2 regions of the Nocardiopsis sp. YSL2 genome follow, and region 1 is predicted to be linked to the other one. Evidence: riboswitches for the same ligand, from Rfam matches in the RefSeq annotation. Region 1 holds a riboswitch; the other holds the start of a gene.

The links. Region 1 has a riboswitch for cobalamin ahead of cobN (cobaltochelatase subunit CobN). Riboswitches for the same ligand answer to the same signal wherever they lie in the genome.
Region 2: it holds a riboswitch for cobalamin, as region 1 does, so the genes downstream of both, metE (5-methyltetrahydropteroyltriglutamate--homocysteine S-methyltransferase) here and cobN (cobaltochelatase subunit CobN) in region 1, are expected to answer to the same signal.

What each region holds. Positions count from the first base shown of each region.
Region 1 is NZ_JAMOAO010000001.1:2,742,409-2,746,819, reverse strand. It holds gene cobN (cobaltochelatase subunit CobN) at 1-2,222, opposite strand, end outside; cobalamin riboswitch at 2,257-2,390, opposite strand; gene M1P99_RS11920 (ABC transporter ATP-binding protein) at 2,422-3,234, opposite strand; gene M1P99_RS11915 (iron ABC transporter permease) at 3,231-4,247, opposite strand; gene M1P99_RS11910 (ABC transporter substrate-binding protein) at 4,244-4,411, opposite strand, start outside.
Region 2 is NZ_JAMOAO010000001.1:4,603,433-4,607,843, forward strand. It holds gene M1P99_RS20215 (polysaccharide deacetylase family protein) at 25-1,569, opposite strand; cobalamin riboswitch at 1,831-2,005, shown strand; gene metE (5-methyltetrahydropteroyltriglutamate--homocysteine S-methyltransferase) at 2,168-4,411, shown strand, end outside.

The DNA of each region.
Region 1 (4,411 bases):
GCCGCGGCGGCCGGGTCCCAGTCCGCGGCCTCCATCGCCTCGACGAGGGCGCGGGCGGCGGCCTCCACCTCGTCGACCTCGCGGGCCGGTGCGTCATCCTTGAGTCCGAGGGCGGACCGCAGTCCGGGCACCGCGTGCCCGATCCCGCCCCACACCTGGGCGGCGCGCAGGACGGCCAGGACCAGGTTGACGCGGGCCTCGCCGGCCGGAGCCTCGCCGAGCACGTGCAGGCCGTCGCGGATCTGCGCGTCCTTGATCTCGCACAGCCAGCCGTCGACGTGGAGCAGGAAGTCGTCGAACTCCTCGTCGTCGGGCCGCTCCTCCAGGCCGAGGTCGCGGTGCAGCTCCGCGGCGCGCATCAGGGACCAGATCTCGCCCCGGACCGCGGGCAGCTTCGCCGGGTCCATGGCCGCGATGTTGGCGTGCTCGTCGAGCAGCTGCTCCAGGCGCGCGATATCGCCGTAGCTCTCCGCGCGGGCCATCGGCGGGATGAGGTGGTCGACGACGGTGGCGTGGGCGCGGCGCTTGGCCTGGGCCCCCTCGCCCGGGTCGTTGACCAGGAACGGGTAGACGAGCGGCAGGCCGCCGAGCACGGCGTCGGTGGCGCAGGACGCCGACAGCGCCGCGTTCTTGCCGGGCAGCCACTCCAGTGAGCCGTGCTTGCCGAGGTGCACGACGGCGTGGGCGCCGAAGCCGTGCTCCAGCCAGCGGTAGGCGGCCAGGTAGTGGTGGCTCGGGGGCAGGTCGGGGTCGTGGTAGATCGCGATGGGGTTCTCGCCGAAGCCGCGCGGCGGCTGGACCAGGACGACGACGTTGCCGGCGCGCATCGCGGCGAGGACGAGTTCGCCCTCGTCGTTGACGTACAGGCGGCCGGGTGCGGGCCCCCACGCCTCGGTCATCGCGTCCTTGAGCGCCGCGGGCAGGTCCTCGGTCCAGGCGGCGTACTGCTCGGGCGTGATCCGGACCTGGGCGTCGGTCAGCTGGACGGAGGTCAGCCAGTCCTCGTCCTGGCCGCCCGCCGCGATCAGGGCGTGGATCAGCGCGTCGCCGGCCTCGGTGTCGTCCTCCAGGTCGAGTCCGGGCAGGTCGCCGGGCTCGCCCAGGTCGTGTCCCTCCGCCCGCAGCCGGCGCAGCAGCCGGACCAGCGAGCGGGGGGTGTCGAGGCCGACGGCGTTGCCGATGCGGGAGTGCTTGGTGGGGTAGGCCGACAGCACGACCGCGATCCGCTTCTCGGCCGGGGGCACGTGCCGCAGCCGGGCGTGGGCGGCCGCGATCCCGGCCAGGCGGGCGCAGCGCTCGGGGTCGGCGACGTAGCGGGGCAGCCCGTCCTGGTCGATCTCCTTGAAGGAGAACGGCACGGTGATGATCCGGCCGTCGAACTCCGGGATGGCGATCTGGCTCGCCGAGTCGAGCGGGGTGACGCCGTCGTCGGAGGCCTCCCACTCGGCGCGCGAGCTGGTCAGGCACAGTCCCTGGAGGACGGGGACGTCCAGCGCCGCCATCCGTTCCACGTCCCATGCCTCGTCGTCGCCGCCGGCGCTCGCGGAGGCGGGCACGCTGCCGCCGGCCGCCAGGACGGTGACGACCAGGACGTCGAACGCGCGCAGCGCCTCGAAGAGTTCGTCGGGCGCCGAGCGCAGGGAGCCCGCGAAGACGGGGACGCCCACGGCCTGCCCGGTCGCGTCGACGGCGTCGGCGAGGGCGTGCGCGAACGCGGTGTTGCCGCCGGCCTCGTGCGCCCGGTAGTAGAGGATGCCGACCCGGGGAAGCGAGGGATCGACCGGCTCGGCCCGCTCGGCGAAGCCCCACTGCGGGACGGGTGCGGGCGGGTCGAAGCCCTCGCCGGTCAGCAGCACGGTGTCGGACAGGAAGGCGTGCAGCCGCCCGAGGTTGGCGGGGCCGCCCTGGGCGAGGTAGCGGTGGGCGTCGGCCGCCAGGCCGATGGGGACGGTGGAGTGCTCCATCAGCTCGGCGCTGGGCTGCTGTTCGCCGCTGAGCACGACCAGGGGCGTGCCCCGCTCGCGGACGGCGGCCAGGCCCGGCCACAGGTCGTGCGGCGAGCCGAGCAGCCGCACCACGACGAGGTCGGCGCCCTCGACGGCGGCGATGAGCTCGGTGTCGGAGGCGCGGGACGGGTTCGCCCACGCGTAGTCGGCTCCGCAGGCGCGCGCGGAGAGCAGGTCGGTGTCGGACGTGGACAGCAGAGCGATCCGTACCGTCATGGCCGGAGTCCTCCCTCGGGGTTCTCGCCCCATCGGCGGTAGGAACGTTCGAGGCCAGTGTCTGGCTGTACCCCTGGCGGGGGTCTCACAGTGGCGGAACCGCCCCGGACTCGCACCGGGTTCCTGCGCCTCGAGCGAAGGATCCACACCTTAACGGTCCGCCGCCGTTTCCGCTGTGGCGGGTGACTCCCGAGCCGCCTCAGCGCAGGAACCGGATGACCGGGTATCCGGGCCCGGCGTCGACTTCCGCGCGCACGCCGTAGACCTCGCCGATGAGGGACGGGGTCAGCACCGCCTCCGGTGTGCCCTCGGCGACGACCCGGCCGCCGCGCAGCACCACGAGCCGGTCGCAGTACATGGCGGCCAGGTTGAGGTCGTGCATGGCGATCACGGTGGTGACCGCCAGTCCCGCGACCAGTTCCATCAGGTCGAGCTGGTACTGGATGTCGAGGTGGTTGGTCGGCTCGTCGAGCAGCAGCTCGGTCGGCTCCTGTGCCAGGGCGCGGGCGATCTGGGCGCGCTGGCGCTCTCCGCCCGAGAGCGTGTGCCAGGACCGGTCGGCCAGGCCGGTGAGGCCGGCGCGTTCCAGGGCCGCCGTCACGGCCTCCAGGTCGGCGGCGGACATGGGCGCCCAGGCGCGGCGGTGCGGGATCCGTCCCAGGGCCACGACGTCGCGGACCGTCAGCTCGGTCTGGGTGTGCGCGTTCTGCTCGACGGCGGCCACGCGCCGCGCCGCCGCCCGGCGCGCGGTCCGCACGAGCGGCCGCCCGTCCAGGGTGACCACGCCGGAGGAGGGGGCGAGGACGCCGCCGAGCAGGCGCAGCAGTGTCGACTTCCCGGAGCCGTTGGGGCCCAGCAGGCCGATGGTCTGCCCGGTACGCGGAGCGAGGGTGACGCCGTCGAGGATGAGCCGGCCGCCGACCAGCCGGCTCACGCGTTCGGCGCGCAGCCCCGCCTCATGCTCGTCGGCTTGGGCCCGGTGGTCGGCCACGGCCGGTTCGGTGTCGTTCACGTCGTCCTCCTGACCCGGTACAGCACGGCGATGAAGGCGGGCACGCCGATGAGGGAGGTCATCACGCCCACCGGGATCTCCTGCGGGTCCAGCACGGTGCGCGCCGCGGTGTCCACCCACACCAGGAAGACGGCGCCGCTCAGCGCCGTCACGGGCAGGAGCCGGGCGTGCGCCGACCCGGTGAGCGCGCGGGCTGCGTGCGGCAGGACCAGGCCCACGAAGCCGATCGCCCCGGCCGAGCTGACCAGGGCCGCGGTGAGCAGGGCCGTGGCGGTCAGGAGCAGCAGGCGGGCCCGGACCACCCGGACGCCCAGGTGCGCCGCGGCCTCCTCGCCGAACGCGAAGGCGTCCAGGGTGGTGGTGTGGGCGAGGCAGACGGCGAGGACGCCGGCCAGCACCGCCGCGCACAGGGCCACGTCCGCCCATCCGGCGCCGCCGAGCGACCCCAGCAGCCAGAACAGCACGCCCCGGGTCGTCTCGGCGTCCGCGGAGGTGAGGACGATGAACGAGGTGAGCCCCCCGAACAGCTGCATGGCCGCGACCCCCGAGAGGACCACGCGGTCCATGGTCGGGCCGAGGCTCTGGGCGAGGACCACCACCATCGCGAAGGAGAGCACCGCGCCGGCGAAGGCGCCGGCCGACAGCGACACCACGCCGCCGCCCCAGCCGAGGACGATCACGGCCACCGCCCCGGTCGAGGCCCCGGAGGACACCCCCAGCACGAACGGGTCGGCCAGCGGGTTGCGGAGCAGGGACTGCATGACGGCGCCGCACAGGGCCAGCCCGGCGCCGCACACCGCGGCGAGCAGGGTCCGGGGCATCCGGAGGTTCCAGACGATGCCCTCGCGCAGCGGGCTCAGGGGGCTGTCGCCCAGCCCCAGACGCGCCGACACCGAGCGCCAGACGTCGGCCGTGGTGATGTCCGCGGGGCCGATGGTGACGGTGATCGCGATCGAGACCGCGAGGACCACGAGTCCGCCGGTGGTGAGCAGCGCGGAACGCGCACCCCTCACTGGGTGAACCCGAGGTCCCGCAGACCGGCGGCGACGTGCTCGATCCCCTCGACCGTGCGGATCGAGGGGTTCATCGCCTGGCCGCTGAGCAGGATGTAGCGGTCCTCCCGGACCGCGGTGAGGTTGCGGGTGGCGGGGTCGGATTCCAGGAACTCGATCTTGGC
Region 2 (4,411 bases), 1.9 Mb from region 1:
CGTGCACGCCCTGTCCGTCCGCCCCTACACGTCCTCGTGGTCCCCGTCCGGGGACGGGCTCTCCTCGGGCGGTGCGGGGACGCCGTCGACGTAGGTCGCGCCGGGCTCGGTGGTACCGAGCAGCTGGGAGACGGTGACCATGGTGTAGCCGCGCGCGTCCAGCTCACGGATGATCTCGTGGGACGCGGTGATCGACGTGTCGTGGATGTCGTGCATGAGGATGATGGCGCCGTCGGAGGCACCGTTCAGCGCGCGGCCCTTCACGATCGACGCGTTGCGGTCCTTCCAGTCGTTGGTGTCGACGCTCCACAGGATCTGCGCCAGCCCCATGTCCGCGGTCACGGCCGCGACGCTGTCGTCGGTCGCGCCGTACGGCGGACGCATGAGGTCGGGGGTGTAGCCGGTCTCGCGGTAGATCTGTGCCTGCACGGTGGCCAGCTCCGACCGCACAGCGCTCTCGCTCAGGCCCGTCAGGTCGGGGTGGCCGAGCGTGTGGTTGGCGATCTCGTGCCCCTCGGCGTAGGCCCGCCGGACCGTCATCGGGTCCGCCATGACCGGCACACCGGTGACGAAGAACGTGGCCCGCGCGTCGTACTCCGCCAGGGTGTCCAGCAGCGCGGGGGTGCCCCCACCGGGACCGTCGTCGTAGGTCAGGGCCACGCACCTGGTCTCGGGGTCGGAGCAGTCGACCTCGTCGTCGACGGGGGACAGGTGGCCCGGCGTCGGGTCGTCCCGGCCGTCCTTGTCCGCCTCGGGCGGCTCGGCGATGGCGAACCCCCGTACCCCGACGGTCGCCGCGTCGCGCACCCGCGCGCCCAGCTCCGACAGCAGGGGCTCGGTCCCCTCGCGGTCCAGCACCGCGTGCACGCGGCCCTCGTCGGGCGCCGCCACCTGCCCGTCGTCGAACTCCACGACCAGGTCGCCGTCCGGGTTGAACCCGACGGAGTCGTACAGCGCGCCGACCGGGTGGATGGTGTCGGTGTACGCGGAGTCCGGAACGCGTTCCCTGACCAGTCCGTTGGCCTCCGCCAGCTGGTCCTGTCCGCCGAACAGGCGCGTGGACTCGAAGGTCTGCCCGGTGGCGGTGTCGTACCAGTAGGTGCTGTGGCACTCCCGGGTGCCCTCGGAGTCGGTCTCCATGCTCGTCATACGCACGCCCACCACGCCGTCGTTGGCGGCGGTGAGCTGCCACTCGGCCTCGTAGGACTCCGCGCCCGGGTTGGCGGCGTCGAACGCCTCGACGCCGGCGGCCAGTGTCCGGTCGAGGAAGTCGGTGAGCGGCTCGGCGTTGGGCAGGACGGGGTAGCGGACCACCACGTCGAGGTCGCCGTCGTAGGCGAGTTCGGCCTCGTCGAGGTCCACGACCTCGGCGGGGTCGACCACCGTCAGCTCGTCGGGTTCGCCGGTCGCGGGTATCTCGGGAGCACTCGCGTCCTCGGTGGACCCGTTCGAGGCGGTCTCCGAGTCGACGGGGGCCAGGGGCCCCGAGGGACGGGTCGCCAGGTACACCAGTCCCAACAGGACCACCATCGCGACCACAACCGTGATCAGGGGGCGATCAGGTGCCATCGTGGGGTGGGACGGCTTGTTCACCAGGGGTTCTCCACGTTCATCTGCAGACGAACGTTCGCGCGGAGCCGGGGTGCTCCCGCGCGCAACGCTTGTTCATGTGTTGTGTGACGCCCGACACGGAGCGGGGGTTCGCGCGGAAATCGGGCGCATGGCAAGGGATTCTGCGCCGGGTGCAGGGGCGAAGCGGGGGTCTCCCTATACTTGCAGGCGTGGAAGGTACACAGTCCACGAACGCGCCGGTCCGAGCCCCGGACCACAGTGGGCTGTGTCGCAAGAGGGAACCCGGTGCGAGTCCGGGACTGCCCCGCAGCGGTGAGTGGGAACGAAAGTCGCCATGAGCACTGGCACTCCGACCGGAACGGTCGGCGGCTGGGAAGCGGCGTCGAGTAGGTGAGCCGGTCGACCGGCACCGCCCACGAGTCCGAAGACCTGCCTCCGCCCGGTGGCGCACCCGTGCCGCCGGTGGTCCCGCGCCCCGAGGGAGGGCCAAGGGCGGTGGCAGGCGTGCGCGTCCCGGACGCGCTCTGACGCGTGCCCGCGTCCTTCTCTCCTACCCTCGGCCGGGACCCGGCTTTCGACGAGGGGAGAGAAGCTCATGACCACTACTCCGGCGGCCCCGCGGCCGTCCGTGCGCTCCACCGTGCACGGCTACCCGAGGATCGGCCCGCGCCGCGAACTCAAGCGCGCCTGCGAGTCCTACTGGAAGGGGGCCATCGGCGCCCGGGAGCTCGACACCGTCGCCTCCGCCCTGCGCTCGGGCGTCCTGGCCCAGCTGCGCGCGGCGGGCGTCGACGACCTGCCCTCCAACACCTTCTCCCTCTACGACCACGTCCTGGACACCGCGGTCCTGTTCGATCTGGTCCCCTCACGCTTCGCCTCCCCTGCCGCCGCGGCCGACCGCGACGAGGAGCTGCGCCGCTACTTCGCGATGGCCCGCGGCGACGAGGGCGCACCGCCGCTGGAGATGACCAAGTGGTTCGACACGAACTACCACTACCTGGTGCCCGAACTCTCGCCGCGCACCCGGCCCCGCCTGGTCGGAGACAAGCCCGTCGCCGAGTTCCGGGAGGCCGCCGCCGAGGGGTACCACACCCGTCCGGTCCTGCTCGGGCCGCTGACCTTCCTGATGCTCGCCAAGGCCGCTGACGACGCCCCGGCGGGCTGGGATCCGCTCAGCCTGCTCGACCAGCTGCTCGACGCCTACACCCTGCTCCTGGGCGAGTTGAGGTCGGCCGGGGCCACCGAGGTCCAGCTCGACGAACCGATCCTGGCCACCGACGAGGGCCGCGCCGCCACCGACCGCCTGGAGCGCGTCTACCAGCGGCTGGGATCGCTCACCGAGCGCCCCGCCCTGTCGGTGTCCACCTACTTCGGCTCCATCGGCGCCCCCGCGCTGCGCGTGCTCAAGGAGTCCCCGGTCGAGGCGGTGGGTCTGGACCTGGTGACCGACGGCGAGGCCGTCGACGACCTGGTGCAGGTGTCCGGGCTGGGTTCGACCCGGCTGGTGGCCGGGGTCGTGGACGGGCGCAACGTGTGGCGCACCGACGTGCGGGCCGCCGCGGCCACGCTCGGCACACTGCTCGCCCTGACCGACGAGCTCACCGTCGGTACCTCCTGCTCCCTGCTGCACGTGCCCATCGACCTGGACGCCGAGACCGCACTGGAGCCCGAACTGCGCGGAGCCCTGGCCTTCGCCAAGCAGAAGGCCGCGGAAGTGGCCCTGCTCGGCCGCGTCCTCTCCGAGGGCTCCGAGGGGGCCGACGTCGACGACGCGTCGGCCACCCGGCCCCCGTCCTTCACCGACGCCCGTGTACGCGCACGCCTGGACGCGCTCGGCCCGCAGGCGGAACGACGCACCAAGGTACGCGGCCTGCCCACGGACACGCCCCTGACCACCACCACGATCGGGTCCTTCCCCCAGACCCCCGACCTGCGCCGCGCCCGCGCCGCCCACCGCCGGGGCGAACTGTCGGAGCAGGACTACACCAAGCTCCTGCGCGAGGAGATCGACCGCGTCATCGCACTCCAGGAGGACATCGGCCTGGACGTCCTCGTGCACGGCGAGCCCGAGCGCAACGACATGGTCCAGTACTTCGCCGAGCACCTTCGGGGCTTCGGCACCACCGAGTTCGGATGGGTGCAGTCCTACGGGTCCCGGTGCGTGCGCCCGCCGATCCTCTACGGGGACGTCTCCCGGCCCGAACCGATGACGGTCGAGTGGATCACCTACGCACAGGGTCGGACCGACAAACCGGTCAAGGGCATGCTCACCGGACCCGTCACGATGCTGGCCTGGTCGTTCGTCCGCACCGACCAGCCCTTGGGCGAGACCGCCCGCCAGGTCGGACTGGCCCTGCGCGACGAGGTCACCGACCTGGAGCGCGCCGGGATCCGGCACATCCAGGTGGACGAGGCCGCACTGCGCGAGCTGTTGCCGCTGCGCCGGGAGCGGCGCCAGGCCTACCTCGACTGGGCGGTGGGCTCCTTCCGGCTGGCGACCAGCGGTGTCGCGCCGACCACGACCGTCCACACGCACATGTGCTACTCGGAGTTCGGCCTGATCGTCGACGGCATCGAGGCGCTCGACGCCGACGTCACGAGTGTCGAGGCGGCCCGCTCACGCATGGAGCTGGTGGCCGACCTGGGCCGCCGCGGCTACCGCAGGGGGATCGGCCCGGGGGTGTACGACATCCACTCGCCACGGGTGCCCTCGGTGGAGGAGATCGTGGAGTCGCTGCGCCTGGCGGTCGCCCACATCGACGCGGACAAGGTGTGGGTCAACCCCGACTGCGGGCTCAAGACCCGCCGCTACGCCGAGGCGGAGCAGGCCCTGCGCAAC